DNA from 3 places in the Mesorhizobium sp. M0140 genome. Region 2 is predicted to be linked to each of the others. Evidence: predicted binding sites of a transcription regulator. Region 2 holds the regulator's gene; each other region holds the start of a gene.

Region 1 (10,017 bases), on a different contig from region 2:
GGCCGCGGATGTAGAAGCGCTGCAGCGCCAGGAACAGGATCAGGCACGGCACCATCATCACGGTGACGCCAGCCTGCACCGCGCCCCAGTCGATGGCGCCGAAGCGGCCCGACTGCAGTGCGGTCATCATCACCGGCAGCGTGAACTTGGATTGGTCGGTCATCAGCACGAGGGCGGCGAGGAATTCGTTCCAGGCGCCGAGGAAGGCAAACAGGGCGATGGTGACGACGCCCGGCCAGACCAGCGGCAGCATCACCTTCAAAAGCATTGTGAGATTGCTGGCACCGTCCATGCGGGCGGCCTCCTCGATTTCGCGCGGCACGGCGTCGAAGGCGTTGCGCATCATGAAGATCGAGAACGGCAGTTGCAGCGTCACATAGACGCCGACCAGGCCGGTCAGGGTGTTGTGCAGGCCAAGCTTGGTCAGCACCAGGAAGATCGGCGTCAGGATCGACTGGAACGGGATCATGATCGTCGACAGGATGAGGATGAAGAACAGGTTCTTGAACGGAAACCGGAAGCGCGAAAAACCGTAGCCGGCCAGCACGCTGACGGTGACCGACAGCACGACCGTCATCACCGAGACATAGATGCTGTTTTGCGCAGAGGCCCACAGCCCGTCGCCGAAGCTGTTGAGCGTGGCATAGTTCTCCAGCGAGAACCCCGACGTCGGCCAGGGCGGCAGCGGCGGCAGGCGTGCTTCGGCCGCCGGCTTGAACGCCGACAGCACCGCCCAGACGATCGGCGCCGCAAACAACACCGAGGCGATGATGCCTGTCGAATGCTCGCCGATGCGGGTCAGGAGCCGGCGGTTGCGGGAGGCGGCCTGCGCCATCAGTCGAGCCCCTCGGGTTTGCGCAGCAGCCACAGCTGGACGAGGCTGAGCGCCACCAGGATAACCAGCAGCACCATGGAAAGTGCCGCGCCATAGCCGAGCTTGAACGACACGAAGGACTGGTTGAAGATCCAGTAGACCGCCGTCAGCGTCTGGTTGCGCGGGCCGCCGCGCAGGATGATGTAGAATTGGTCGAAGGCGAGGATCGAGCCGGCGACTGACAGGATCAGCGCCAGCGCCAGCGTGCGGCGCATCAGCGGCAAGGTGATCGCCCTGAACCTGGCGAAAGGCCCGGCACCGTCGATGACGGCCGCCTCCTGCAGGTCCTGCGGGATCGATTGCAGGCCGGCCATCAGGATGATCATGGTGAAGCCGGCGACCTTCCAGACGACCATGGCGATGATCGACCAGAAGGCCGGCTGGAAGGTGGCCAGAAGGTTGAACTTCCTGTCGATCAGTCCGAGGTCGTAAGCGGCCGGGCTGAACAGGCCGGAATCGACATTCAGCAACCACGACCAGAGTAGGCTGGCCGAGGCGAAACCGACAACCGCCGGCATGAAGAACATGGTGCGGTAGAGATTGGTCAGCGGCCGCGGCCGTTCGACGAACAGCGCCAGCGGAAACGCCACCACGAAGATCGCGATGGTGACGATCACCGTGTAGAAGGCGGTGAAGCGCAGCGCGTTCCAGAACCTGGTGTCGCGCAGGATGGCGACGTAATTGCCGAGGCCGATAAAGCTGTGCTCTCCCATCAGCGGCCAGTTGTGCAGCGACATCCACGCCGTCATGCCGAGCGGGATCAGGAAGAAGACGACGACCAGCGCGACAGCCGGCGCGACATAGAGCAGGCCGATCCATTGTTGGCGGCTGGCGACCCTGCGGGCGCGGGGCGGGGCAGGGGTTGCTGCGGTTGTGATAGAGCTCATGCCGTGCCTGTTCTTCCGTCGGATACAGTTGGCCGCCCCACCTCCCCCTTGTGGGGAGGTCGGACCGAAGGTCCGGGTGGGGGTACTGGCGCTGCCCCCACCCCGCTGCTTTGCAGCGACCCTCGCCACAAGAGGGAGGGTAAAGAACGCGCCGGCCACCCGCCCAGGGAGACGGGCGGGTGGCCGGGTAGGCCGCCGCTATTTTTGCGGCGCCTGGTCGATGATCGACTGCATCGTCTCTTGTGCGTTGGCTATGGCGCCATCGACATCGTCGCCGAAGAAGACCTCGTTGATCATCTGCGTCCACGGCCCGTTGGCGGAGTTGATCAGGTCGTTGAACACCACCGAATAGGGCGTCTTGCCCTTGGCCATGGCCTCGGCGGCGATCTGATAGCGTGGATCGAGGTCCTTCAGTGCCTCCTTGGCGATGTCGCCGCGCACCGGCAGGCTGCCGTATTTGGCGAGGATGATCTGGCCCTCGAGCGAATAGGCGAAATCGAGGAACTCCTTCACCACGGGCAGTTTCGTGGTGCCCTTGGTGACGACGAAATTGTCGCCGCCGGCAAAGGACGACCAGCCGCTGTCCTTGCCCGGCAGGAAGGTGACGCCGTAGTCGACATCGGGATACTGGGTGTTGAGCGCGCCGATGGCGAAGGCGCCGGACGGCGAGATGCCGATATTGCCGGCGGCGAAGGCGGCAAAGAAGTTGGCGCCGGTGTCGGTCTGCGCACCTGCCGGGACCAGGTCTTTCTTGACCATCGAGCGGTAGAGATCGATGGCGCCGCGCAGCTGCGGGCTATCCAGCGTCGCTTTCGAGCCGTCCTCCGAGAGGATGTCGCCACCCGACGCCCAGATCAGCGGCGTGAAGGTGAAGATGTTGCAGCCGCCGCAATTGCCGGAGAAGTAGAAGCCCTTGATGTTGCCGCCGAGCGCGTTGACTTTCTCGGCGTCGGTCGCGATCTCGGCCCAGTTGGCAGGGCCTTTTTCAGGGTCGAGGCCGGCCTGCTTGAACAGTTTCTTGTTCCAGATCAGCACCGAGGCGTCGGCGGAGAACGGCAGCCCGTAAATGTGGTCCTTGTAGGTGCCGGTCTTCACATGCGCAGGCGACAGGCTCGAGAAATAGGGCAGGGACTTGGCCCAGTCGGTGATGTCCTCCAGCTGGCCGGCGGCGGCGAAGGAGGGCGTGTAGATCAGGTCGAGCGACAGCGCGTCGGGCGCGGTGCCGCCGGCCGCGGCGGCACCATATTTCGGGATGATCTCGGCATTGGGGATGATGTCGAGCTTGACCTGGTTGGTGTGCGCTTTGTTGTAGGCGTCGACGATCCTCGGCATGAAATTCGAGCCGTCGGCGCGCACCCAGATGTTGGCCGTCTCGGCGGCCGCGGCACCGATGCCGCCACCCAGAACGGCAGCGGCCAGGGCCAGTTTGGCAATAAGGTTCCTCATGTTCTCCTCCTCCAGGGTTGGCCGCGCTCCGCGGCTTGGCGCCGATTGCGCGGCGCTTGGTTTCAGCCATCCAGCGGATGGCCGCATGACTGCCGCACCACCAGCCGGCACGGCAGTTTTCGAATGCCCGGCGCGGCGGGCTTGCCGCCGACCAGCGAAAGCAGGGTCAGCCCGGCCTCGCGCCCGAGAGCAACCAGGTTCATGTCGATGGAGGTCAGCGGCGGACGCGTCGCCTCGGCCACGATCTCCCAATTGTCGAAACCGATGACGCCGACATCGCCGGGTACGTCGAGGCCGCGTTCGCGCAGAGCATCAATGACGCCGCGCGCGATCTGGTCGTTGCCGCAGAAGACCGCGTCCGGCCTTTCGCTTTTGCCGTCGAACAGTTGCGCAACCGCCTGGTGACCCCAGGCTTCCGACCAGGAGCCGAGCAGCGGCTCGCTGACCGTCAGGCCGTTTTCGACGAGCACGTCGCGGTAAGCCTGGACGCGCGCGTGCACCACGGCAAAGCTCGCCGGCCCGGTGACGTGGGCGATGCGCTTGCGGCCCAGCCGGCAGAAATGCTCGACCGCCAGCCGGGCGCCGCCAACATCGTCCGAGACGAAGGCGACGGCGTCGGGGTCGGGCTGCGTGAAGGCATAGATCACCGGGACGCGCAGATTGGAGAGGTCGACGGGGAGATGGCGATCGATGCGCTTGCCGGTGGCGATGATGCCGTCCACGCGCTTGTCGAGCATGGCGTCGACATGCATCTGGCCCAGCCGCGGATCCTCCTCGACATTGCACAGGAACACCGAGACGCCATTGTCGACCAGCGCGTCCGAAATGCCCGACATCAACGGCAGCGAGAAGCGGCCATAGGTATCGTTGGTGAGCAGGCCGACGGTGAAGCTACGGCGCCGGAGCAGGCTTTGCGCCAGGCTGTTGGGCCGGAAGCCAAGCCGCCGGGCGGTCTCGCGAATGCGTTCGCGCGTCTCGGCTGTCATTCGGCCCTGGCTGTTGAGCGCCTTGGATGCGGTGGCGACGCTGACTCCGGCCTGCGCGGCCACGTCACGCAAGGTGACTGGCTTGGAAAAGACCGGAACAGGCAGATCGTCCGATGGCATCGCGCCGAGATCCTTGGTTGGGAAAAGGTTTTCTCTTACCGAGCCGGATAAGGCCCGGCAGGTGGCCGAGCCCGACGACGATTGTTTGAGAAAACCTTTTCTCAGATGAAGCTAAGCCAGATCGAATCGCTGTTCAAGGGGAAAAGTTGGTTGGCCTCCGCTCCTCTCCTCCGAAATGCAACGCGGGGTAAAAGTAGCCTCGGAAGCGCGTAGCTCAGGGGAAGAACGTCAGTCGCAGTGCTGGAGGCCCTCGGTCGAGACGGGGCGGGCTGCCGCTTGGGGCGTGAAGGATCTCAACTCTGCGCCGGAAGCGAGACCCGGCAAGGTTGGCTGGCGAACGCTCTGAAACTCGACCCCGAAAATTCTGAACAATCCCTCGGGATTAACCTTTCCGTAAATATTTGGCCGCTACTTCACAGCCATGGCCTCGTGGCGGAGCGGCTACGCTGGAGACGGCAAATCTCTGAAGCCTCGGTTCGATCCCGAGGCGAGGCCTCCAAAATTTGGCGTCCCAATCTGCCCCGGGCGCAGTCAGTTCCCACGAATAGATTGTGTGTTGCGAATGCAGTAGGGATTGGCCGTCAAAGCAGTCCTGTCTTGAATTTGGCATGCAGGCGCTCGCGAAAAAAGTGCTATGGAAGGGGTGCGAGCGTTCTTGCTTCGCTTTTCCCTGACATTCGAGGCCTTTCGTGCGTGAACCGTCGCTGCTGCCCGTCTTTGGAAAACTTGGCCTCAAGGCCCCTGTCGCCTTGGCGGCGGCACCGGTCTCGTCGGCAGGTGTGCCGCACCTGCGGAAGCTTCTGGCCGTGCATGGCGGCATGGTGCTGAAACTGTCGGTCGTCGCCTGGACGGTGCTGATCCTGGGCGCCGTGTTTTTCACGATGCAAGGCTGACCGCCATGGCCAACCGCTACACGCTGCGCATGGAGCTTCCCCAGAGCTGGAGCATCATCGATGTCTTCACCGGCCAGCCTGCGGTTGTCCGGCAAAAGGTGATGGTCGGGATGGGGCCGCGCGAGGCCGAGGACATGGTCGTGCAGATGAATGTCCGCGACGTCAGACGCCGCGAAAGGGCCGAGCGCAAGACCTGATCGCGGTCAGCGCCAACTCGCCGCCATTTCAGCCGAAATCGGCCGCCGTCAGCACATACATGCTCTTGCGGGTGCGGTCATAGGCCTTCGACGCCACCTCGCGGATGGCGCTGCTCTCGGTGTCGAATGTCTGGAGATAACCGGCTTCGTCGGCAGCTGTGCCCGGCCGCATCTTGGCCATGGCGTCGGCAGCGACGGAAAACGAGATCTGGAACATGCCGTCATGGCCAACGAAACGAATGCGCTGGCCCGCTTCGTCATAGCTGCGGCTGCGGTTGGGAAAGGTGAGGCTCATGTCTTGGCCTCCGTGGCTTTCTTGGTCACCCGCTTCTTCTTCGGCGTCGGATTGAGGGCCTCGGCGACACGATCGGCCTCTTCCTTGGCCAGCCGAAGCTCCCTCAGCCTTGCCGTCTTGATTTCCCTGGCTCTTGCCTCGGACATATATTCGGCGGTCGCCTTGTTTTTCTCCGCTGTCTTCTTCTGCTTGTCGACAAAGCGGGCTTCAGCTTTTTCCATGATCGTCTGATTGCCTTCGGCCATCGAAGAAATCTCCCTTGTGCCTGAAATCGTGAAAGTGAACTTGTCCGATAAATAGGCACTCGATCGGCAAAATTCAATCTTTTGAATTATTTGACATTCTGCGGATATCACGAAACGGCCAGCTGAAATAATACTTTTGAATATTTAATGTGGTCCGCGAATAATTTTTGGCACTCCTATCTATCGAGTGCCAACGCGTCTATAGAGGAGGGGCGTGGCCGCCTGTGCCGGCCCCAGAAAGAAAGTTCCCATGAAATTTCGGCCACTCCACGACCGCGTCGTCATTCGTCGCGCCGAAGGCGATATCAAATCCAAGGGCGGGATCATCATCCCCGACACTGCCAAGGAAAAGCCGCAGGAGGGCGAAGTCATCGCCGTCGGGCCTGGCGCACGCGACGAAAACGGCGCGCTTGTTCCGCTCGACGTCAAGGCCGGCGACTTCATCCTGTTCGGCAAATGGTCGGGCACCGAGGTCAAGATCGACGGCGAGGACCTGCTGATCATGAAGGAAGCTGACATCATGGGCGTCATCGACAAGAGCGAGACTGGCATCATCGACAAGGGCGAGACGGCTGCAACCGACAAGACCGTGGCCGCCAAGAAAGCTGCCTGATCTCATTTTCTCCGAACGAACGGGATAAAAATCATGTCTGCCAAGGAAATCAAATTCTCCACCGATGCGCGCGACCGCATGCTGCGCGGCGTCGAGATCCTCACCAATGCGGTGAAGGTCACGCTCGGCCCCAAGGGCCGCAACGTCATCATCGACAAGGCCTATGGCGCGCCGCGCATCACCAAGGACGGCGTCACCGTCGCCAAGGAAATCGAGCTTGCCGACAAGTTCGAGAACATGGGCGCCCAGATGGTGCGCGAAGTGGCCTCGAAGACCAACGACCTCGCCGGTGACGGCACCACCACCGCCACGGTGCTGGCCGCCTCGATCCTGCGCGAAGGCGCCAAGCTGGTCGCCGCCGGCATGAACCCCATGGATTTGAAGCGCGGCATCGACCAGGCGGTTTCCGCCGTGGTCAAGGAAATCCAGGCGCGCGCCAAGAAGGTCAAGTCGTCGGCCGAGATCGCACAGGTCGGCACCATCGCCGCCAATGGCGATGCCAGCGTCGGCGAGATGATCGCCAAGGCGATGGACAAGGTCGGCAATGACGGCGTCATCACCGTCGAGGAAGCCAAGACCGCAGAGACCGAACTCGACGTCGTCGAAGGCATGCAGTTCGACCGCGGCTATCTCTCGCCCTATTTCGTCACCAATGCCGACAAGATGCGCGTCGAGCTGGAAGAGCCCTACATCCTCATCCACGAGAAGAAGCTCGGCAATCTGCAGGCGATGCTGCCGATCCTCGAAGCGGTGGTGCAGAGCGGCAGGCCGCTGCTGATCATCTCCGAGGACGTCGAGGGCGAGGCTCTGGCGACGCTGGTCGTCAACAAGCTGCGCGGCGGCCTCAAGGTCGCGGCCGTCAAGGCGCCGGGCTTCGGCGATCGCCGCAAGGCGATGCTGGAAGACATCGCCGTGCTGACATCAGGCCAGATGATCTCCGAGGACCTCGGCATCAAGCTTGAAAACGTCACCATCGAGATGCTCGGCCGCGCCAAGCGTGTGCTGATCGAGAAGGACACCACCACGATCATCGACGGGGCCGGCACCAAGGCGACGATCCAGGCGCGTGTCGCCCAGATCAAGGGCCAGATCGAAGAGACGACCTCCGACTACGACAAGGAGAAGCTGCAGGAGCGACTGGCCAAGCTCGCCGGCGGCGTTGCCGTCATCCGCGTCGGCGGCGTCACCGAGTCGGAAGTCAAGGAAAAGAAGGACCGCATCGACGATGCGCTGAACGCCACCCGCGCGGCGGTTGAAGAAGGCATCGTGCCCGGCGGCGGCGTGGCTCTGCTGCGTGCCCGCTCGGTGCTTGGCGGCCTGACCGGCGCCAATGCCGATGTCACGGCCGGCATCACGATCGTGCTGCGGGCGCTCGAAGCGCCGATCCGCCAGATCGCCGAGAATTCCGGCGTTGAAGGCTCGATCGTCGTCGGCAAGCTCACCGACAGCAAGGACCACAATCAGGGTTTTGACGCCCAGAACGAGGTCTATGTCGACATGATCAAGGCAGGCATCGTCGATCCGGCGAAAGTGGTGCGCACCGCACTGCAGGATGCCGGTTCGATCGCAGCCCTTCTGATCACCGCCGAAGCGATGATCACCGACATCCCGCCGAAAGACGCTGCCCCGGCGGGCGGCGGCGGTATGGGCGGCTACTAAAACCCGGGACTTGTCCGATCTCTTTGAGAGGTGAATGACGGCCCCGATCGGGGCCGTCATGATTCTCAAGATGATCGCAAAGTTTACGCATAGCTGCCTTGCCGTCCGGCTCAGCGCCGGGAGGCACCCCTGATCTTGCGGCTTTCGGAGGGGACGCAATCCACGCTAGACTGTGCGGGCGGCCGTCTGGTCGCGGAGCTCGCCGACTTTGGCAAGCGATCGGACGAACAGCTATCCTCGATACGGAGACACGTTCATGTTTGCGGCCAAGGCCATCGACACCTCAGACAAGGCCGCGTTCTACCGCGACCTCGCCACTCAGCTTAAGGCGCTGCTCGACGGCGAGCGCGATTCGATCGCCAACGCCGCCAACACCGCAGCACTCATCTTCCAGATGGTGCCGGACCTCAACTGGGCCGGGTTCTATTTCCTGCAGTCGGACGAGGAAATGGTGCTCGGGCCGTTCCAGGGCAAGCCGGCCTGTATGCGCATCGCCGTCGGCAAGGGCGTGTGCGGAACGGCGGTCGAACTCGGCACCTCGATGCTGATCAAGGACGTGCATGATTTTCCCGGCCACATCGCCTGCGATGCCGACTCGCGCTCGGAACTGGTGGTGCTGCTCGAGGACGATGAAGGCGTCTTCGGCGTGCTCGATCTCGACAGCCCGCTGCCCGGCCGCTTCGACAAGGCCGACCAGGCCGGCATCGAGACGCTGGCGGCGATCTATGCCGCGGCGAGTTCGTTCGAGGACTAGGCCCGGTTTAGACTAGGCGAATTTCACCAGCAGCAGGCTGAAGCAGCCGATGAACAGGAAGGCCGAGAAGGCGAGCGCCAAGGGGCGCAGGCCGCGTGAGCGCAACTGCGAGATGTCGGCCTGCAGGCCCATGGCGGCCAGCCCCATGGTCAGCATGATGGTGGTGGCGAGCGCCATTGCCGATTTCACCTCGGCCGGCACGGTGACGAGGCTGTTCAGCGCCACGATGGCGACGAAGGCGGCGACGAACCACGGCATGGGCGGCCGCGCCGCCACCTCACTGCTGCTCCTGCGGCGCGCCATCAGGCCGAGCGCGACGACCATCGGCGCCAGCATGGCGACGCGGGTCAGCTTGGCGACGGTGGCGATCTCGCCGGACTGGGTGCCGTTCTGGAAGCCGGCGCCGATGACTTGCGCCACTTCATGGATCGAGGCGCCTGCCCACAGGCCGAAAGCGTGCTGGTCGAGGCCGAGCATGGGCGCCATGAGCGGGAAGCCGAGCATGGCGACGGTGCCGAACAAGGTGATCGAGGCGACGGCGTAGGTGACGTCCTCGTCGCGCGCATCGGTGACGATGTTGGTGGCGACGATAGCCGAGGCGCCGCAGATCGAGGTGCCGGCGGCGATCAGCTGCGCCAGCTTGGCGTCGACGCCGATCAGCCGACCGAGCGTGATGGTGAAAACGAAGGTGGCACCAAGCGTGGCCGCGACAATGCCGACGCCGCCGGCGCCGATCGAGACGACTTGGCCGAGCGTCAGCTGGAAGCCGAGCAGCACGATGGCGAAGCGCAACAGGCGCTTTTGCGAGAATGCGATACCGGCTTTGGCGTGCACCGGTGTGCCGAGCACGTTGGAGTGGATCATGCCGGCAACGACGGCCAGGATCATCGGGCTGAACAAGGCGACGCCGGAGACATTGCGGGCCGAGAAGGCAACAGCCGTGATCATCGTGACAAGGACGACGCCGGGGACGATGCCATTCCAGTTGAGGGATTTCCGCCTTGGTGTCAGATCGGCAGGAAAAGCGCTTTTCGGAATATCGTTCGCG
Region 2 (10,017 bases):
CATCACCCGTCTTGAAACAAAGAATGCCCGCAACGGCGCGCAACTAGCCTCGATAGGCGACCAGCACCGCGCCCGCCGCGATAAGGGCGACGCCAAGCCAGTTCGCTCCGGACAACCGCTCGCCGAGAAAGGCCGCGCCAAACACCGCCACAAGCACGACGCTTAGCTTGTCGATCGGCGCCACCTGCGCCGCGTTGCCGATCTTGAGCGCCCGAAAATAGCAGAGCCATGACGCGCCGGTCGCCAGACCGGACAGGCCGAGGAAAGCCCAAGTCTTTCCCGAGATCGTGGCCGGCGACTGGAACTGGCCGCTGGCAAGCAGGATCGCACCGAGCACGATCAGGATGATGACCGTGCGGATGAAGGTGGCGAAATCGGAATTGATGTTCTCGATGCCGACTTTGGCGAAGATCGCCGTCAGGGCCGCGAACGCAGCCGAGAGCAATGCCCAGAATTGCCAGGAGGATACGGTGAGGTTCATCAAGGTGGCCTTCGCTGATGACGTCTCAACCGAGATACCGTGAAACGCGTGTTTCCAGAAGTGCAATCCTCGGGTTCGGAGATTTTTGGGGGTGCATCTGTGAGATGTCCCGGCAGGACAGAGGGGGGTGTGAAGGATCGCTACAGAACAAGCTTCTGCTCTGTGCCGTTGCAGTCCTCTTCCTCGTCGCGGCATGGATCCCAAGGTCTGCGCTCTGCTGCTATGACGAAGGCGTGGTGAAGCTTACCGCGCCAGATCGGCGACCACGGCGTCGAGCACGATCATGCCGGCGGCCGTGGCGCGCAGGCGCGAATTGCCGATCGGCGCTACCAGCCCCTCTCCCTGCAGCATCGACAGCCGCGCGCTCGACAGGCCGCGCCCGGAGAACGCCTCATAGCGGGAAAGGTCGATGCCTTCGGCGAGCCGCAGGCCCATCAGCAGGAACTCGTCGGCTTCCTCCGAGCGCGTCAGGATCTCGCCGCCGGTGACGCCATGGCCCTTGGCCTCGACCAGATTGGCCCAGGTTTCCGGCATCCGCTCGGCGATCGTCACCGTGCGGCGCCCATTCTCGACGAAGCGGCCATGCGCGCCGGGCCCGACGCCGACATATTCGCCATAGCGCCAATAGGTGAGGTTGTGCCGGCTCTCGGCGCCTGGTCTTGCGTGGTTGGAAATCTCGTAAGCCGGCAAACCATGCGCCGATGTAATCTCCTGCGTCAGCGCATAGAGGTCGGCGGCGTGGTCATTGTCGGGAATGATGAATTTCTTTGCCGCGTGCAGGGCGTGGAAGGGCGTGCCTTCCTCAATGGTCAGCTGGTAAAGCGACAGATGGTCGGCGGCATGGCCGATCGCCTGTCCCAGCTCCGATGCCCAAGCCTCCGGCGTCTGGCCGGGGCGGGCATAGATGAGGTCGAAGGACAGCCTTGGGAATATTTCCCGCGCGAGGCCGATGGCGTGCAGCGCTTCCTCGACATTGTGCAGCCGCCCGAGGAAGCGCAAATCCTTGTCATCCAGCGCCTGCACGCCGAGCGACACGCGGTTGACGCCGGCTGCCCGGTAGCCGCGAAAGCGTTCGGCCTCGACCGAGGACGGATTGGCCTCCAGCGTCACCTCGATGCCGTCAGGCACAGTCCAGTTCTTCGCCACGGCGTCCAGAACCCTGGCCACCGTTTCCGGCTTCATCAGCGACGGCGTGCCGCCGCCGAGAAAAATGCTGGTCACCTCGCGCGGCCCGGTGCGTTCGCGCATCGTCGCCAGCTCGGCCTCGAAGGCGCTGGCAAAACGATCCTGGTCGACGGGCTGGTGGCGGACATGGCTGTTGAAGTCGCAATAGGGGCACTTGGCCGCGCAGAACGGCCAGTGGACATAGACGCCGAAGCCGGGCGCCCGGTCGAGCAGCATGCTCATGTCGAGCCCAATCTCGCTTTGGCGAATTTCTGGAAGGCGCGAGCGCGATGCGACAGCGCCGTCGGCTGGCCGGGCTTCCAGCCGTGCTTTTCCTCGGCCGTCATCTCACCAAAAGTCTTGTCGAAGCCGTCGGGGAGGAAGACCGGGTCGTAGCCGAAGCCGAGTTCGCCGCGCGGCGGCCAGACCAGCGTGCCTTCGGCCTCGCCGCGATAATATTCCGCCTCGCCGTCGGGAAACGCCAGGCAGATGACGGCGACGAAGCGTCCCTTGCGCTGTTGCGGCAAGGCCGCGCCGACTTCCTGCAACGCCACTTCGGTGCGCTGCATGGCCATGCCGAAATCGCGCGATCCATCCGGGGTTTCGGCCCAGTTGGCGGTGTAGACGCCGGGCGCGCCGTCGAGCGCGTCGACGCACAGGCCGGAATCGTCCGACAGCGCCGGCAGGCCGGTCGCCTTGGCGGCGGCGAGCGCCTTGATGTAGGCGTTCTCCTCGAAGGTGGTGCCGGTCTCGTCAGGCTCCGGCAGGCCATACTCCTTGGCCGACTTGGCTTCGAAGCCGAACGGCCCCATCAGGTCGGCGAATTCGCGCAGCTTGCCGTCATTATGGCTGGCGACGACGATCTTCTTTCCGTCGAGAGAATGCATCAAAGGCCCCAGATTCGTGGCTCGGCGAATTCGATCGAATTGCCCGAGGGGTCGCGTATATAGATCGAACGGCCGCCCTGCGGCCATTCAAATTCGCTTTCGATAGCGATGTTCTTCGCCTCGAGATGCTCTTTCCAGCGCACGATTTCGTCGGCGGTCGTCGCAAAGCAGAGATGGCCTTCGCCGACCGTGCCGTGCGGCGGCACCGGCAGCCTGGCGTCGGACGCCGGCGGGATTTTGGTCGCCTCGGCGTTGAAGACGAGCAGCACGCCGGGGCCGCAGCGGAAGAAGAGATGCCGGCCGGCCACCTTGCCGAGGAGGGGGAGGCCGAGGATGTCGGTGTAGAAGGTTTCCGCTGCGGTCAGGTCGCTGACGTAGAGAGCTGATTCAAGGATGGCAGAGGGCATCACGAGGCACCCCCCTCTGCCCTGCCGGGCATCTCCCCCGCAAGGGGGGAGATTGGCAGCCTCCGCATCGCCGCGCCCTTTGCAACGTTAGAGATTAGCGAAGCCCGAAACGACATCCGATCTCCCCCCTTGCGGGGGAGATGCCCGGCAGGGCAGAGGGGGGTGTTCAAGCTCGGCATTTAATCCTAAGCCACTGCCATCTGCTGCAAACTCACCAACCGCTGAATGCCTTTCTTGGCCAGGCCCATCAAGTCCGCGAACTGCTCCTCGGAGAAAGGCTCGCCCTCGGCGGTGCCCTGGATCTCGACGATGCCACCCTTGCCGGTCATGACGAAATTGGCGTCGGTGCCGGCCGCGGAATCCTCAATGTAATCGAGGTCGATGACCGGCTGGCCGTCATGGATGCCGCAGGAGATCGCAGCGACATGGTCCTTCAGCACCTTGGCGACGCTGGCCATCTGGCGCGCTTCCATCCAGCGCAGGCAATCATACAGCGCCACCCAACCGCCGGTGATCGAGGCGGTGCGGGTGCCGCCATCGGCCTGGATGACGTCGCAGTCGACGGTGATCTGCTGTTCGCCCAGCGCCTGCAGATCGACCACGGCGCGCAAGGAGCGGCCGATCAGCCGCTGGATTTCCAGCGTGCGGCCGCCCTGCTTGCCGGCCGAAGCCTCACGGCGCATGCGTTCGCCGGTCGAGCGCGGCAGCATGCCGTATTCCGCCGTCACCCAGCCTTTGCCCGAATTGCGCATCCAGCCCGGGACTTTTTCCTCAAGGCTGGCCGTGCACAGCACATGCGTGTCGCCGAACTTCACCAGGCACGAGCCTTCGGCATGCTTGGAGACGCCGCGCTCGAAGGAGATGGCACGCATTTCGTCGAATTGGCGTTTGGAAGGGCGCATTCAGGCTGCTTTCTTGTCATTTTCGGAATCTTGGCCGGCTTGTAACCGCATGGGACGCGTGGCGCAAAGGAAAATGGCCTGACGATCTGACACAGACACCGGGTGATCTCACACAGACACCGGGTGATCTCACAAAGACACCGGGTTGCGCGGGTGCAGTGTAAGTCTATATCCTTGGGCCGGAGGTTTTTGGCCGTATGACCAAGGCAGTCGATCCCGCTTCGCAGTCGCCCGCGCTTCAGTCGCTCGATATGCGTTCCCGCGACATCTTCCGGCGCATTGTCGATTCCTACCTCAGGGACGGTGAACCGGTGGGCTCGCGCAGCCTGTCGCGTATCCTGCCGTCCTCGCTGTCGCCGGCGACCATCCGCAACGTCATGAGCGATCTCGAGCATCTCGGCCTTATCTACGCGCCGCACATTTCGGCCGGCCGGCTGCCGACGCAGGCCGGCCTGCGTTTCTTCGTCGATGCCTTCATGGAGCTTGGCGACCTTTCCGACGAGGAGCGCCGCGCCATCGAGGCACAGGTTCGGGCGTCCGGCTCGGGCGCGACGCTGGAACACATGCTGACCGAGGCCAGCCAGATGCTGTCAGGCATGTCGCGCGGCGCCGGCCTGGTGCTGGCCGCCAAGAACGAGGTGGCGCTGAAGCACATCGAATTCATCCAGCTCGAACCGACCAAGGCGCTGGCAGTGCTGGTGTCGCAGAATGGCGACGTCGAGAACCGCGTCGTCGAGTTGCCCGCCGGCATCACCGTCTCGCAATTGCACGAAGCCTCGAATTTCCTCAACGCCCATATTCGCGGCCGCACGCTGGCCGAGGCGCGGATCGAGATCGCCCGCATCAAGGAAGAAACCAGGGCCGCGCTCGACACGCTGTCGCAGGACCTGGTGGAGAAGGGGCTGGCGGTGTGGGCAGGTGCAGACAGCGGCCTGCCGGCGCGGCTGATCGTGCGTGGCCGCGCCAACCTGCTCGAAAACGTCACCGCCCAGGCCGATATCGAGCTGTTGCGCCATTTGTTCGAGGACATGGAGACACAGGACGGGCTGATCCAGCTGCTCGACCTCGCCGAGGAAGGATCGGGCGTGCGCATCTTTATCGGCTCGGAAAACAAGCTGTTCTCGCTGTCCGGTTCTTCGCTGGTGGTCGCGCCCTATCGCGACAAGGATGCCCGCGTCGTCGGCGCGCTAGGCGTCATCGGCCCGACCCGGCTGAATTACGCGCGTATCGTCCCGATGGTGGATTACACCGCGCAGCTGATATCGCGCATGCTCCGTTGAGCTGATCTAACCGAGGAGACGACGATGGCGCTCGAAGAGTTCAAGGCCCGGATCAGCCTGTTGCTGGAAGAGATGGTCAACCAGCCGGAAGACCAGCATGAAATCCAGGAGCAGCTGCGCGAAAAGCTGCGGGAAATGCGCGCCATGGGCCTGCCGTTGCCGGCCGATCTCGTCGAATTGGAAAAACGTCTCGACGACGATTTCTACGCTGCCGGAACCTGAACCCGGAAATCGGAAGCTCCCTTTACCTCATCGTGTGCCGTGGAACGATCGACGAAACCGCTCGTTCCTGTTTCACGTCCAAACATTGGAGGACCGCATGATGCGTTTTGCCGGCCCCGCACTTTTCGCCGCACTGTTTCTCTCGACCGCTTCGTTCGCGCAGCAGGCGGACGAGCCGGTGCTGAAAGGTGCGGCCGCCTTCGGCGACTGGCGAGCGGACAAGCCGGGCACACGTCGGCTGATCAGACCGGATGATCTGCCTAAGCCCGATGCCAACAGATCGACCTCGAACAGCGCCGGCGTTGCGGACATGCCGGCAGACGCGAAGCTGCAACTGCCGCCGGGATTCTCGGCCGAGCTGGTTGCATCGGGCATCGACAATCCACGCGTCGTGCGCGTCGCGCCGAACGGCGACCTGTTCGTCGCCGACAGCAAAGCCAATCAGGTCCGCATCTATCGCCTGGCGGAAGGCAGTGCGAGCCCTGTGCAGGGCGGCATCTTTGCCGGCAATCTCAAACGGCCCTATGGCATTGCCTTCTATCCGCCGGGCGCTGACCCGCAATGGATCTATGTCGCCAACAGCGACAGCATCGTGCGCTTTGCCTACCGCAATGGCGACTTGAAGGCCTCCGGCGATCCGGAAACCATGGTCGGCAACATCCCCGCCAATCATCACTGGACCCGCGACATCGCCTTTTCGCCGGATGGCAAGACGCTTTATCTGTCGGTCGGCTCGGGATCGAATGTCGCCGAGCGCATGGGCAACGAACCGAAGGGCGGCCTCGACGCCTGGGCGAAGTCGCAGCCGCTCGGCGCCACATGGGGATCCGAGGACGGCCGCGCCGGCGTCCTGGCCTTCAATCCCAATGGCAAGAATGGCCGCATCCTTGCCACCGGCCTGCGCAACTGCTCGGGCATGACCGTGCAGCCGGCGACCGGCGCGCTGTGGTGCGTCGTCAACGAACGGGATGCGCTTGGCGACAATGTGCCGCCCGAATACGCGACCGTGATCAAGGACGGCGCCTTCTATGGCTGGCCGTGGTATTATATCGGCGACAATGAGGATCCTCGCCACAAGGGTGAGCGCCCCGATCTTGCCGGCAAAACGACCGTTCCCGATGTGCTGATGCAGGCGCATTCGGCGCCGCTCAACATTGCCTTCTACGAGGGGAAGAGCTTTCCGGCTGAATACAAGGGCGATGCTTTCGTCGCTCTGCACGGTTCATGGAACCGCGGCAACCGGACCGGCTACAAGGTGGTGCGGTTGCTGTTCAAGGACGGCAAGCCAACCGGCGAATATGAGGATTTCATCACCGGTTTCGTCGTCTCAAACGGCGAGGTGTGGGGGCGGCCGGTCGGCGTGGCGGTGGCCCTGGATGGTGCGCTGATCGTCACCGAGGACGGCAACGGCACCATCTGGCGTGTCACCCATGGCGACGGTCGTTCCTGAGCGCAACTCGCACAGGCGTGGTGCAATCGAATCCGAGTTCCAGGGAATTCACGCCCGCCGGGCTTTGTGCGATAGGATGCCGTGATAGCAGCGTCGCGCAAGGCCGCAACCATGACCCTCACCGGATTCCTCGCCTACAGCGCCGCTCTCGGCATCGCCGCCGCGATTCCTGGTCCCGGCATCACCGCGCTGGTCGCCCGTGCGCTCGGCTCCGGCTTCCGCTCGTCGCTGGCGATGTCTTTTGGCCTGATGGTTGGCGACATCACCTATCTGACCGCTGTGGTGCTCGGCCTCGCCATCGTTGCACAGAGTTTCGGCATGGTTTTCCTGGCCATCAAATGGCTCGGCGTCGCCTATCTCGCCTTCCTCGGCTGGCGCTTCTGGAACAGCGGCATCACGCCCGAGACCGTCGAGGCCAGAAAAGGCAAGGGCGGCTTGCTGTCGAGCTTTGCCGCCGGCCTGACTGTCACGCTCGGCAATCCGAAGACGATGATCTTCTATCTCGCCATCACGCCGACCATCGTCGACCTGAAAACCATTACGCTGGCCGACTACGGCATTCTCGTCGCGCTGACGGTCGTCGTGCTTCTGGTGGTGCTGGTGCCGTATCTGGCGCTGGCCGCCAAGGCGCGCTGGTTCCTGAAGTCGCCGCGCGCGCTCAAGGCGCTGAACCGTACGGCTGCCGGCTTCATGGTCGGTGCCGCTGCAGCGATTGCCGCCCGCCAATAGCGGGCTTTCGGCCAAAGCATTTCGCAAACAGGCCTTTGCGGGAAATGCTTTTCCGAGACGGCACTGTTTTAGACACAGGTCCCACTCGGATATTTTCAATCGACAGTCTATCTTGCGCGGTCGAAGGTCCTATGTTGCCCGCAAATCCACTTGCCTGAAATAAATCCACTTGCCTGAAATTCTGGGAGCGAAACCAATGAACAAGCCCGTTACATCAGCCCGCGTGCCCGGCCGCGGCCGCGTCTACGATTCCATCACCGACACGATCGGCGACACGCCGCTGGTGCGGCTCGACAAATTCGCTCGGGAAAAGGGCATCGTCGCCAATCTCATCGCCAAGCTCGAATTCTTCAATCCGATCGCCTCGGTCAAGGACCGCATCGGCGTGGCGATGATCGAGGCGCTGGAGGCGTCGGGCAAGATCTCTCCCGGCAAGACCACGCTGATCGAACCGACGTCTGGCAACACCGGCATCGCGCTTGCCTTCGCCGCTGCCGCCAAGGGCTACAAATTGATCCTGACGATGCCCGAAACGATGTCGATCGAGCGCCGGAAAATGCTGGCGCTGCTCGGCGCGGAGCTGGTGCTGACAGAAGGCCCGAAAGGTATGAAGGGCGCCATCGCCAAGGCCGACGAACTGGCAGCGACGATCCCCAACGCGATCATCCCGCAGCAGTTCGAGAATCCGGCCAATCCGGAAATCCACCGCACGACGACAGCCGAGGAAATCTGGAACGATACGCACGGCGAAGTCGATATCTTCGTCGCCGGCATCGGCACCGGCGGCACCATCACCGGCGTCGGCCAGGTGCTGAAGAAGCGCAAGCCCTCCGTGTATGTCGTCGCCGTCGAGCCGGACTCCTCGCCGGTTCTGTCGGGCGGCCAGCCCGGCCCGCACAAGATCCAGGGCATCGGCGCCGGCTTTGCGCCCAAAATCCTCGACACGACGATCTATGACGAGATCGTCAAAGTGTCGAACGAGGATTCCGTGGCCAATGCCCGCCTCGTCGCCCGCCTCGAAGGCGTGCCGGTCGGCATCTCGTCGGGCGCCGCCTTGCAGGCAGCCATCGTCGTCGGCTCGCGGCCGGAGAACAAGGGCAAGAACCTTGTGGTGATCATCCCGTCCTTCGCCGAGCGCTATCTGTCGACGATCCTGTTCGAAGGGTTGGGATCGTAGTCCGACGCTTCTCCGTGACTGAGCTGGCCCGCTGAAAAAATCCCCGTGGCGTCAGCCACCGGCTTGAGCAGCGCCCTGCTTCCGGTGCATACCGCCCACGGCCCGTCTGCGCGGGCCGGGGGAGGATTTCATGTACAAGCTCTACACCCGTCCTGGCAGCGGCGGCTTCGTCGTCGAGGCGGCGCTGGTGCTGGCGAATGCACCGTTCGAGCAGATCGACGTGCCGAAGACCGACCGGCCCGATCCCGCCTTCCTCGACATCAGTCCGTTGAACCAGGTGCCGGTGCTGACCTTGCCAAACGGAAGCTCGATGACCGAATCGGCGGCGATCTGCATCCTGCTTGCCGAGCGTCATCCCAATGCCAATTTGGCGCCGGCAGTAGACTCGCCTGCCCGCGCCGATTTCCTGCGCTGGATGGCATTCATGTCGTCGGTGCTCTATCCGGCGGTGCTGCGTTTCTACTACGCATACCGCTACACGGCCGATCCCGAAGGCACCAAGGCGGTCAAGCTGGCGGCCGTGGCCGAGATGGACCGCGGCTTTGCCGTTCTCGATGCCGCGCTCGAGGGCCGTGACTGGCTGGTCGGTGACGGGATGTCGCTGGCCGACATCTGTCTGGTCATGCTGGTCGCCTGGCATCCCGACATCGACAGCGCGCGGACGGCATGGCCGAACATTGAACGCCTGTGGGCGCGGCTGCGCGACCATCCGCTGATGAAGACGCTCAACACCTCGCACGAGATGTGGCCGGGCTGAAGCTCAATTTCTGAGCACCGCTCTTTTACCTTGCAGGAACCGGCGCACCGCCGGGTCGCGCTCAAGGCCGATCGCCCGGTCATAGGCTTCGCAGGCTTGCGGTACCTGACCAAGCCTGGCCAGGAGACCGGCGCGTGCGGCCCAATAGGGCTGATACTCGTCAAGCCGCTTGTCGTCGCCCAGCACGTAAAGGGCCGCCAGGCCGGCCACGGCGCCCTCGGCCTCGGCGATCGCCACCGCGCGGTTTATCGCCACCACCGGCGATCCTGCGATCGAAAGCAGCGCGTCGTAGAGTTCCTGGATCGCCACCCAATCGGTGCGGCCGGTGAGCCTTCGTGCCGCATGCGCGGACTGCACGGCCGCCTCAAGCTGGTAACGGCCGATGACGCCCTTGGACGCGGCGTGGGAAAGCAGCGCCTCCGCCTCATCGATGAGGGCGCGGTCCCATAGAAGGCAATCCTGTTCCGCCAGCGGCACGAAGTCGCCGGCGGCACTGCGCCGTGCCGCGCGGCGGGACTCAGCAAACAGCATCAGCGACAAGAGGCCCAGTGCCTCCGGCTC
Region 3 (10,017 bases), on a different contig from region 2:
TCCAAGGCTTTAAAAAGCTCTTTTCACTCGTCAAGAGCAGCCCGCAAGGAGCTGCTGTGGAAGACCACACGCTTCTTGATCTGCTGTCGGCTGCCATTGACGTCATTGTGCCGTTCCGTACCCACGGCGACGTGTATGAGGTGGGGGAGGTGTGGCTCGCCGCCGATGCCCGGCGACGCGGAGAGACAGTAGCCGATCTTCTTAACAAGCACTAAGGCTAGAGCACGTCGGGGATCGGTAAGTCGTTTGTGATATGATGGCGCAACTTGTTCAGATTCAACGTCACTTTGATTTGACCGAGGTTGATTATGGGAGGACGACTGGGCGTAGCCCTTCGGTCACAAGCCTGAACTCTTCGGCCGCCCTGTCGGCGCGGCAAGCTGCGGCACGATTCGACTGGGTGTATCGAGCGCGTCCGCTGAATTGCGCGGGCGACGCTCAGCGAGCTAGTGCCGATGCCTGCTTCAAAAGCGGCATCGACACCCGGCAGGTCGTACCCTTGATTTACCTAGCCGCGCTCAATGAGCGTCTTCAAAGCCGCCGAACGTGGTTCGGAATGACCGGTTGGTAAATCGGGAAGTGCTATACAGGGAATCCTCCCGGTATTGCCTCTAGGGGGTCCTCTCCATGAACAAAGCCGCAACCTGCCCTTGCGACCTCAGCTGGAGTTTGCGACGCAACCCATATAGGAGGATCGATGCGCAGAGAAATCGCAGGCAGAGTCGGTGGCATTGTGGGCTGGCCGACCGACGGTTTCAGCCCGTCAACAGGTCTTCACGTGTTCCATCCCCGACTATTGCAGGCGTGCGGCTTGCATTCTCCCGCGATCACCCATCGGAAAGAGCGTTACGAAGACTACGAAGAGTTGCGCGACTTCTGCTGTCGCCCCGGTCTTACAGCGGACGGTGACCTGTCCTACCTTGATAGGACTTGAAATGCGAACGCTGCTCATTGATCATCACGTGGATCTTACGCGCGCCGTGCGAGCTGCGCTCGGGGATAGCGGTTTTGCCGTTGATGTAGTTGGCAACCTGGAACAGGCGTCGAGGGCATTCTGTTGCGCAACCTATGAAATTCTCCTGCTGGAGTTGGCTCTGCCAGATGGCGATGGCTTGGGCTGGCTGAGACAACTAAGGAGCGACGGGCATTCAGTTCCGACCCTCATTATGAGTAGCATCAACGATCTCGAGAAGCGAATTGCGATTTTCAACGGTGGCGCGGACGACTTTCTGCTCAAGCCCGTCTCTTTCGATGAGCTCATCGCCAGAATGAGAGCCATTCTGCGCCGGTCGACACAGGTGACCGACCCCATCGTTGTATTTGGCAATCTCAATTTCGATCCGATCGGCCGACAGGTTTCCGTCTCGGGTCATCCTCTGAAGATCGCACGCCGCGAACTATGTATTTTAGAGCATCTGCTTATCCGTGCAGGCCGCATCGTGCCTCGTGCGCAGTTGGAAGATCACCTCTATTCGTTCAACGACGAGGTATCTGCCAACGCGCTTGAAGTCGGAATCTATCGCTTACGTGGACACCTGAGTAGGTCAGGTGCAACGCCACGGATCACGACCGTGCGCGGCATTGGTTACCTTCTTGAATTGACTGAGGCGGCATCCGCATAGTTGGTCTAAATTGAAAGAACAGACTGCGTATCAAGCGCCGCATTCGATCCATCGGCTTCAAGTCGCAGGCGAGCGCCGTGGTTATCCTCTCCGGCATCGAGATGATCCACATGATTGGCAAGCGACAGGCGAGGTATGACTACAAGTCTGTCGATCGCTGTTTCGATATCCTCGCTGCCTGACGGACAGGCCGAAATGGCCGTTCACACCCCCATTTCCAGGTTTGCGACAGAGCCTTTTGTCGGCGTTGCCGGCTTCGAAGGGCCGGTGCGCGCCGAGCGCATCAAGATCACCCCCGGCCACCTTGCTGCGGCCACTCGCCGAGTACGAAGCGGTGGTCGGAGGGAGCTGGTGATGACGACGCTAGATCATGACCTGCTGATCGCAATCCTGGATCGGCTGAAGTTGACGGCCATCCGCGACCAGCTCGACACGCTCATGTCGAGCAGGATCGCGCAGTTCCCGTTTGTCCGCGAACTCGACGGCTTCGGCTTCGACGCGCAGCCATCGGTCTGCTTCAGCCAAACGTATTCATAGGTATGGGACAGGCCTTGCTATGTCCGAACGTCACTGCGCGGCAAAAACGTTGGATTTCTCAAGAAATAAAGTATTGGACAGTGCCCAATTTACCGTTGGAAAAGCTGGATATGGCGTTTCAGCGTTTCAGCGAAATAACCGAAATCAATCACTCCTAACAGCAAAGGCAACCGGAACTCGATCGCTTCCGTTGCCCGCGACTTAGCGAAACGCTTGTTCGCGATTTACTAAAACGGCTGTCCCAATTTAGTGAAATCCGCAGACAAGCCGCTGGAGGTTGGCCAAAGGCCACCCACGCCTGCTCCGAGGCCCTCCAGGGCAATGGTCTGAGACCTGGGCTCAAGCAGGATGAGACGCCGCTGGAGCTCAGGTGCAAGCGCTGCCACGCCCGCTCCGAGGCCCCACAAGGCCGAAGCGCAGTCGTCGGGGTCACGAGGCCTCTCGGCCACGACGACGAGCCTGAACCTGGATCCGCCTTTCTTGAGGCGTTGCGACTATCATCGCGGCGACACGCAGCTCTTGATTTGTGTGCGACACCTCAGCAGATCCATCGGGCTGAGCCGCTCAGCAATATCAACGAGAATGTCCAGCGGCAGATCAAGGATACTCAGAGGAGGAAACGCTTGATCTTGAGGCTCAGAGCGCGTCTGCTCCACTATAGAACAGGATGATTCACCGGGTCCTTCAACGCCAGCCGCCGGTCCGATGAGAGAATTGTCTCGGATATCACGCTCGATGGGGTTAAATGCCGAGATGGGCGCCTTGCCACGCTCCTCAATGCCCCTCATGATTCACCGCCTATAGCTACCAACTGAATGAATCATCGTGATTGTCGCGCAGCGGAATCCTCAAGGATCGGGCAGTTCGTAGGGGGCGCCGGTTTGACCAGGTTGAGCCCGCGAATTGCTCGATCGGACAAGATCCTAATTCTGACGAGATCCTCGGGACGCACTCCAAGTTGTCGATCATGTTCGGCACACAAGGAAAGGGCGGCATTGCTGCCGCCCTTTCCGCTGTAGGTTGATAGGGGCTGGATTAGAAATCCATGCCGCCCATGCCGCCCATGCCGCCCATACCGCCGCCGCCCATGCCGCCAGGCATGCCGCCGCCGCCAGCCGACTCCTTCTTCGGAGCCTCCGCGATCATGGCTTCGGTGGTGACCAGCAGGCCGGCGACCGAGGCCGCGTCCTGGAGAGCCGTACGGACAACCTTGACCGGATCGACGATACCCATGGCGATCATGTCGCCATATTCGCCGGTCTGGGCGTTGTAGCCGAAGGTCGCGCCCTTGTTCTCAAGGATCTTGCCGGCAACGATCGATGCTTCCGCACCGGCGTTGGCCGCGATCTGGCGGGCCGGAGCCTGCAGCGCACGACGAACGATGTTGATGCCGGCGGCCTGGTCGGCATTGACGCCGGTGACCTTGATGTCGGCCGAAGCGCGCAGGAGAGCGACGCCGCCGCCTGCAACGATGCCTTCTTCGACGGCCGCGCGGGTCGCGTTGAGGGCGTCATCGACGCGGTCCTTCTTTTCCTTGACTTCGACTTCCGTGGCACCGCCGACGCGGATCACCGCAACGCCGCCGGCGAGCTTCGCCAGACGTTCCTGCAGCTTCTCCTTGTCGTAGTCCGAAGTGGTCTCTTCGATCTGCTGCTTGATCTGGGCAACGCGGCCCTGGATCTCGGCCTTCTTGCCGGCGCCGTCGACGATGGTGGTGTTCTCCTTGGAGATCGACACCTTCTTGGCGCGGCCGAGCATGTTGAGGCCGACGTTCTCGAGCTTGATGCCGAGGTCTTCCGAGATGACCTGGCCACCGGTGAGGATGGCGATGTCTTCCAGCATGGCCTTGCGGCGATCACCGAAGCCCGGCGCCTTGACGGCGGCGATCTTCAGGCCGCCACGCAGCTTGTTGACGACCAGCGTGGCCAGGGCCTCGCCTTCGACGTCTTCCGAGATGATGAGCAGCGGCTTCGAGGTCTGCACGACGGCTTCGAGAACCGGCAGCATCGCCTGCAGGTTGGACAGCTTCTTCTCGTGCAGGAGGATGTAGACGTCCTCGAGCTCGGCAACCATCTTGTCGGCGTTGGTGACGAAGTAGGGCGAGAGATAGCCGCGGTCGAACTGCATGCCTTCGACGACCTCGAGTTCAGTCTCGGCGGTCTTGGCTTCCTCAACCGTGATGACGCCTTCGTTGCCGACCTTCTGCATCGCTTCGGCGATCATCTTGCCGACCGACTCGTCGCCATTGCCGGCGATCGTGCCGACCTGGGCAACTTCCTCGGAGGTCTTGATCTTCTTGGCAGCCTTGCCGAGCGCCGCGACGACTTCGGTCACGGCCAGATCGATGCCGCGCTTCAGGTCCATCGGGTTCATGCCGGCGGCAACGGCCTTGTTGCCTTCCTGGACGATCGACTGCGCCAGAACGGTCGCGGTTGTGGTGCCGTCACCGGCGATGTCGTTGGTCTTCGAAGCAACTTCGCGGATCATCTGCGCGCCCATGTTTTCGAACTTGTCGGAAAGTTCGATTTCCTTGGCGACGGTGACCCCGTCCTTGGTGATGCGCGGTGCGCCGAACGACTTGTCGATGACGACGTTGCGGCCCTTGGGGCCGAGGGTGACCTTCACCGCGTCGGCGAGGATGTTGATGCCGTGAAGCATGCGCTCACGGGCATCGCGGGAGAATTTTACGTCTTTGGCAGCCATTTTTTTACTCCTGGGCATCTCGCCCGAAATTCAGATTTGATGGTGCGAAGGAAAGGCCTGATATCAGCCGATAATGCCCATAATGTCGGATTCCTTCATGATCAGAAGGTCTTCGCCATTGAGCTTGACTTCGGTACCCGACCACTTGCCGAACAGGATGCGGTCGCCGGCCTTGACGTCCAGCGGGACCAGCTTGCCTGCTTCGTCACGAGCGCCGGAGCCGACGGCGATGATCTCGCCTTCCTGCGGCTTTTCCTTCGCCGTATCCGGGATGATGATCCCGCCGGCGGTCTTGGATTCGGATTCGACCCGGCGAACGACCACGCGGTCATGCAGCGGCCGGAAATTCGACTTTGCCATTTTTGGATGTCCTTGGTGCGGATGTTGAACGGTTCTCCGTTGCCGGAGCGTGCTTAGCACTCAGCGGAAGCGAGTGCTAACGCGGCAATGAGATAAGCCGCATGCTCCTGCTAGTCAAGACGAAAGAGCAAAGAGCAAAGAGAAAAGAGCAGGCAGCAAAGAGAAGAGAGCAAAGAGCGTGTAAGCATCGAGCCTTTTATGTGAACAATGTCGGGTATCAGACATATATGGGGCGGCTCACCCTTTGTATTTGAGCTTTATTCAGATGGCACGAATGATGCAACAGGTGATGCATTTGATCTCATCCAGAGGCTCGCACGGGGTCGTGCTGCGTCAGCTCGGTCATGTCGAGCTTCAGAAGGCCATTTTGGCATTGGTTCTGTTGCCCTATTCCCATTCATGACCAGTCCTGCGCGCGTGAGCCGGCCGGCTAGATTCCAACCACGAGAGCGCCGCCGCTGAGACCCGCACCCGCCGCCGACAGAAGGATTTTCTCTCCAGGCTGGAATGGCTCCGTCTGGTTGGCGAGCGAGAGCGACAGCGGGATCGTCGCGGCCGAAGAGTTGCCGTATTCGGCAATCGTCTTGACAATTGCTTGGTCCGCGATGCCGAGGTTCCTCCCGACCGCGTCGAAAATCCGAGTATTGGCCTGATGGGGCACGAACCGGCCGAGATCGTGTGGCCGCACTCCGGCAGCGGCTAGCGCGCTTATCGAGCAATTGGTCATCATCTCGACGGCCTTTGCGAACACTTCGCGGCCGTCCGTCATCCTCATTCGGGTTTGCGCGAGATCGAGGTCACCGTGGAACGGCTTGTTGCTTCCTCCTGCGGGAATCTGGATCAGCCCGTATCGCGAGCCGTCCGAAGCCACCGAGGCACCGAGAATGCCCCGATCAGCATCATCGCACTGACCGATCACCAGGGCGCCGGCGGCATCGGCAAACAGGACCGAGCTTGCGCGCTCGGCTGGATTGATGCGGCGGCTGAGGATATTGGCGGCGATAACAAGGCTCGCTTTGCCGTGCAGGCGGGTAAATCCGTCCGCAAACATCAGCGCATAGATGAAGCCGGCGCAGGCGCCTGTCAGATCCACCGCGCCTGCGCTGCCAAGGCCAAGCTTGTGTGCGACCAGCGGCGCGCTCGGCGGCAGAAGATGGTCGGGCGTCGAGGTGGCAAGCAACAGCAGACCGATGTCGTGGCGCGCAATACCGGCGTTCGCCAGCGCCATGTCGCCGGCCTGCGCAGCAAGACCAGACAGCGTGTCTTCGTCGGTTGCCCAGAAGCGCGACCGTATCCCGGTACGCCTTTCGATCCAGCCTGGATCAAGACCGAGATTGCTCTCGATTTCGGCATTCGCCACCTTTCGCCCAGGCGCATGATGGCCAAACCCGAGAATGCGCGACGACTTGCTCATGGCCTGGACCCGAAGCGTTCGCCCGCCTCCTCAATGGCGTCATAGAGTCGCTCGAGCTCGTCGCCGGTGATGCAATAGGGTGGCAGAAGGTAGAGGACATTGCCGAGCGGGCGCACAAGTAGCCCTCGCTCGAGGAAGAAAGCGCGCAGTTTCGGTCCGATCTCGGCGAGATAACCTGCGGAACCGGTTCGCAGGTCGAGCGCCGCGATCGTGCCGGTCGCCCGGCAGTCGGTGAAGAAGCTGTTGTCGCGAAAGCGTCGAAGCCCGGTGGCCTGCATTGCGCTCAAGGCCGCAATGCGCTCGGCCACCGGCTCGTCCCGCCAGATCTCGACATTGGCAAGTGCTGCCGCGCAGGCAATCGGGTTGGCAGTGTAGGAGCTCGAATGGAAAAATGTCTTCTTCCGGTCCTCGGAATAATGAGCCTGGAAGATGGCATCGGTGGCAAGCGTTACGGCCAGCGGGATGGCGCCGCCGGTCAGGCCTTTCGAGGTGCACAGGATATCTGGAGAGATCGATGCCTGCTCGCAGGCGAACATGGTTCCGGTCCGCCCCCAGCCGGTCATCACTTCGTCGGCGATCAGCAGCGTGCCGGAGGCCTCAGTGATCTTCTTCAATTCGGCCAGAACTGAAGCCGGATACATCAGCATGCCGCCGGCGCCCAGCACCAGCGGCTCGACGATTAAGGCTGCGGCTCGTCGATCGCGGGTCACAGCCTCTAAACGATCCAGCGTCTCTTGCTCGCGCCCCGCTGCCGGAAAGGGGATGGTGGCGACCTCGAACAGCAAGGGTTCGTAGGCGGCGTTGAACACGCCACGCGCACCGACGCTCATCGTGCCGATCGTGTCGCCATGATAGCTGTGATCCATGACGACGATGCGCGAGCGTGGGGCGCCGATGTTGCGGAAATAACCGAGCGCCATCTTCAGCGCTACTTCGACCGAGGTCGAGCCACTGTCGGAATAGAACACCCAGTCGAGTCCAGCGGGAGCGAGGCCGACAAGCGCCTTGGCCAAGCGCTCTGCCGGCTCGTGCGTGAAGCCCGCAAAGATAATCTGGTCGAGGCTCGACGCGGTTGTCTCGATTGCCTTCATGATGCGGGGATGGCGGTGGCCATGTGTGACGACCCACCAGGAGGAGATGGCGTCCAGGATGCGGGCGCCGTCGGCCCTGCGGAGATAGGCGCCTTCAGTCCGGACGATTTCTGGGATCGCAGGCTCGAGCGCGTGCTGGGTGAAGGGATGCCACACATGAGACTGCGACATCAGTCACCTCCAGTAATCGAGGCGAAGGCGAAGCCGGCAATCATTGCGTCCCTCAGTGTCTTGCCGGTCAGCAGATCGAGGTGCGGCAGCCTGCCGAGCTGCGGCGCACCGCTGAATTCCACGATGGTCCGTTGCGTATCGGCCATCTCATCGCCGATGAAAGCGATGCCGGCCAACGGGATGGATCGGGCGCGGAGCGCCTCGATCGAGAGCAAGGTGTGGTTGATGGTGCCGAGCGTGGTGCGGGCGCACAGAATAACGGGCAGCCGCCATTCAGCGAAGATGTCGATGAGCCTTGTGCGCCGGTTAAGCGGCACCATCAGGCCGCCGGAGCCTTCGATGACGAGCGGCGTCGGTAGGACGGGAAAAGCAAGATCGGCAGCCTTGATCGCCACGCCGTCGATCTCGGCCGAACGATGCGGCGACAGCGGGCTCCGCAAGCGGTAGGCTTCCGGCAGCACGCGCTCTGAGGGCAAGCCGGCAAGCCGCGCGACCACTTCGCTGTCGGTCTCGCCGTCGAGGCCCGATTGCACCGGTTTCCAGTAAAAGCCGTCGAGCAAACCGGCGAGCCCAGCCGCAAACACGGTCTTGCCAACTCCCGTGTCGGTTCCGGTGATGACGATGCGTTGGGTCATACCGCCTCCGGTGATGTTTGGGCCAACACCTCGACCAGCGCCTCGACCATGGCGGAAATGTCGGCTTCGCCGATATTGAGCGTCAGTGAGATGCGCAGCCGCGACGTGCGCACGGTCGGAGGACGAATACCGCGTATGTCGAAGCCGCGGGCCTGCAGGCGCGCCGCCACTGCCATGGTGCGCCTGATATCGCCGATTACGAGGGGCTGGATCTGCGAGCCGCTGGGTATCACGCCGCAGCGCTCGGCCAGCTGGCGGCCGGCGAGGGCAACGCGTTCATGCAGCTGAACACGCCGCATAGGCTCGTCGGCGAGCATTGCGAGTGCTTCGCGCACTGCCACTGCCATCAGCGGCGATGGCGCGGTGGCGTAGATGAATGGCCGGCAACGGTTGATCAGATACTCGCACAGTGCCCTCGGCCCGGTCACGAGCCCACCAGATGCGCCGAGCGCCTTGCCGCAGGTGTGGAGCGCGACGATGTTGTCGCGGCCCTCGAAAGCGGCGGCAAGCCCCCGGCCGTCCGGTCCCCAGACGCCGGTCGAATGCGCCTCGTCAATGACGATGAATGCGCCGTGCCGATCGGCAAGCGCGACCAGGCTCTCCAAAGGCGCGCAGTCGCCATCCATGCTGTAAAGGCTCTCCACCGCGATCCAGACGCATCCCATGCCGCCTGCGGCGCGCCAACGTGTGATCGCATCCTCAACAGCGGTGGCATCGTTGTGCGCGGCCAGCACGAACTGTGCGCGCCCGGCCTGCGCACCCTCATGCATGCTGGCATGGGCGAGCTCATCGAGAACCAAAAGATCGCCCTTCCGCGGCAGGGCGCTCAGCAGAGCGAAGTTGGCGATGTAGCCGCTGCCGAAGAACAGCGCGCGGTCGGCTCCAAAGAATGCCGCCGCGTCTGCCTCGAGCTGCTCGTGTTCCGGTGCATTGCCGCGCAACAGCCGCGACCCGGTGGCGCCAACCGGCGTGCCCAGCGCAATCGCCGCCACAACAGCATCGCCAAGTCTCCTGGACGAGGCCAGCCCGAGATAGTCGTTCGACGAGAAATCGAGACCTGCGCGCGGCGCAAGCGTCCGCAGCCGGTCCTTGCGGGCCAGTCCCTGCAAGGTCGCGTCATAGCGGGCAAGCGGTGCCCCGTTCATTGCGCCTCGAGTTCCATCGGCTCAATGCCGAGACGGCGGAACAGAAGGCTATCCTTGTCCTCACCGGGATTGTCCGCCGTCAGCAGCGTGTCGCCGACGAAAATCGAGTTGGCACCGGCAAAAAAGGACAGCGCCTGCATCTCGTCGGTCATGGCGGTGCGGCCGGCGGAAAGACGCACATGCGATTTCGGCATCATGATGCGCGCCAAGGCGATCACGCGCACGAATTCGATCGGCTCGATGGGCTTGGCTTCGGCAAGCGGGGTGCCGGCGATCGGGATCAGCATGTTGATCGGGACGCTTTCCGGCGGCTCGGGTAGGTTCGCCAGCGTCACCAGC

Evidence for each region. Region 2 encodes HrcA, which represses chaperone genes, less so after heat shock. Its sites were predicted from a motif close to GTTAGCACTCNCNNNNNGNGAGTGCTAAC; they were not measured.
Region 1: the regulator HrcA is predicted to act here: its motif matches at 6,110-6,138, upstream of NKJ37_RS08135 (co-chaperone GroES).
Region 3: the regulator HrcA is predicted to act here: its motif matches at 5,275-5,303, upstream of groES (co-chaperone GroES).

What each region holds. Positions count from the first base shown of each region.
Region 1 is NZ_JAMYTM010000006.1:27,144-37,160, reverse strand. It holds gene NKJ37_RS08180 (carbohydrate ABC transporter permease) at 1-835, opposite strand, end outside; gene NKJ37_RS08175 (carbohydrate ABC transporter permease) at 835-1,761, opposite strand; gene NKJ37_RS08170 (ABC transporter substrate-binding protein) at 1,960-3,207, opposite strand; gene NKJ37_RS08165 (LacI family DNA-binding transcriptional regulator) at 3,270-4,313, opposite strand; tRNA gene NKJ37_RS08160 (tRNA-Cys) at 4,737-4,812, shown strand; gene NKJ37_RS08155 (hypothetical protein) at 5,003-5,206, shown strand; gene NKJ37_RS08150 (hypothetical protein) at 5,212-5,403, shown strand; gene NKJ37_RS08145 (DUF1488 family protein) at 5,432-5,698, opposite strand; gene NKJ37_RS08140 (hypothetical protein) at 5,695-5,943, opposite strand; gene NKJ37_RS08135 (co-chaperone GroES) at 6,194-6,556, shown strand; gene groL (chaperonin GroEL) at 6,590-8,215, shown strand; gene msrC (free L-methionine (R)-S-oxide reductase MsrC) at 8,472-8,969, shown strand; gene NKJ37_RS08120 (YeiH family protein) at 8,982-10,017, opposite strand, start outside.
Region 2 is NZ_JAMYTM010000014.1:142,725-152,741, forward strand. It holds gene NKJ37_RS16510 (EamA family transporter) at 44-481, opposite strand; gene hemW (radical SAM family heme chaperone HemW) at 725-1,888, opposite strand; gene rdgB (RdgB/HAM1 family non-canonical purine NTP pyrophosphatase) at 1,885-2,532, opposite strand; gene NKJ37_RS16525 (VOC family protein) at 2,532-2,942, opposite strand; gene rph (ribonuclease PH) at 3,125-3,841, opposite strand; gene hrcA (heat-inducible transcriptional repressor HrcA) at 4,039-5,121, shown strand; gene NKJ37_RS16540 (hypothetical protein) at 5,146-5,343, shown strand; gene NKJ37_RS16545 (PQQ-dependent sugar dehydrogenase) at 5,441-6,793, shown strand; gene NKJ37_RS16550 (LysE family translocator) at 6,905-7,522, shown strand; gene cysK (cysteine synthase A) at 7,719-8,699, shown strand; gene NKJ37_RS16560 (glutathione S-transferase family protein) at 8,830-9,456, shown strand; gene NKJ37_RS16565 (RNA polymerase sigma factor) at 9,460-10,017, opposite strand, start outside.
Region 3 is NZ_JAMYTM010000036.1:10,657-20,673, forward strand. It holds gene virB11 (P-type DNA transfer ATPase VirB11) at 1-215, shown strand, start outside; gene NKJ37_RS27030 (response regulator) at 936-1,622, shown strand; partial or broken gene NKJ37_RS27035 (IS6 family transposase) at 1,649-1,804, shown strand; gene NKJ37_RS27040 (hypothetical protein) at 1,818-2,159, shown strand; gene groL (chaperonin GroEL) at 3,195-4,862, opposite strand; gene groES (co-chaperone GroES) at 4,926-5,222, opposite strand; gene bioZ (3-oxopimeloyl-[acyl-carrier-protein] synthase BioZ) at 5,653-6,636, opposite strand; gene NKJ37_RS27065 (adenosylmethionine--8-amino-7-oxononanoate transaminase) at 6,633-7,898, opposite strand; gene bioD (dethiobiotin synthase) at 7,898-8,533, opposite strand; gene NKJ37_RS27075 (8-amino-7-oxononanoate synthase) at 8,530-9,678, opposite strand; gene bioB (biotin synthase BioB) at 9,675-10,017, opposite strand, start outside.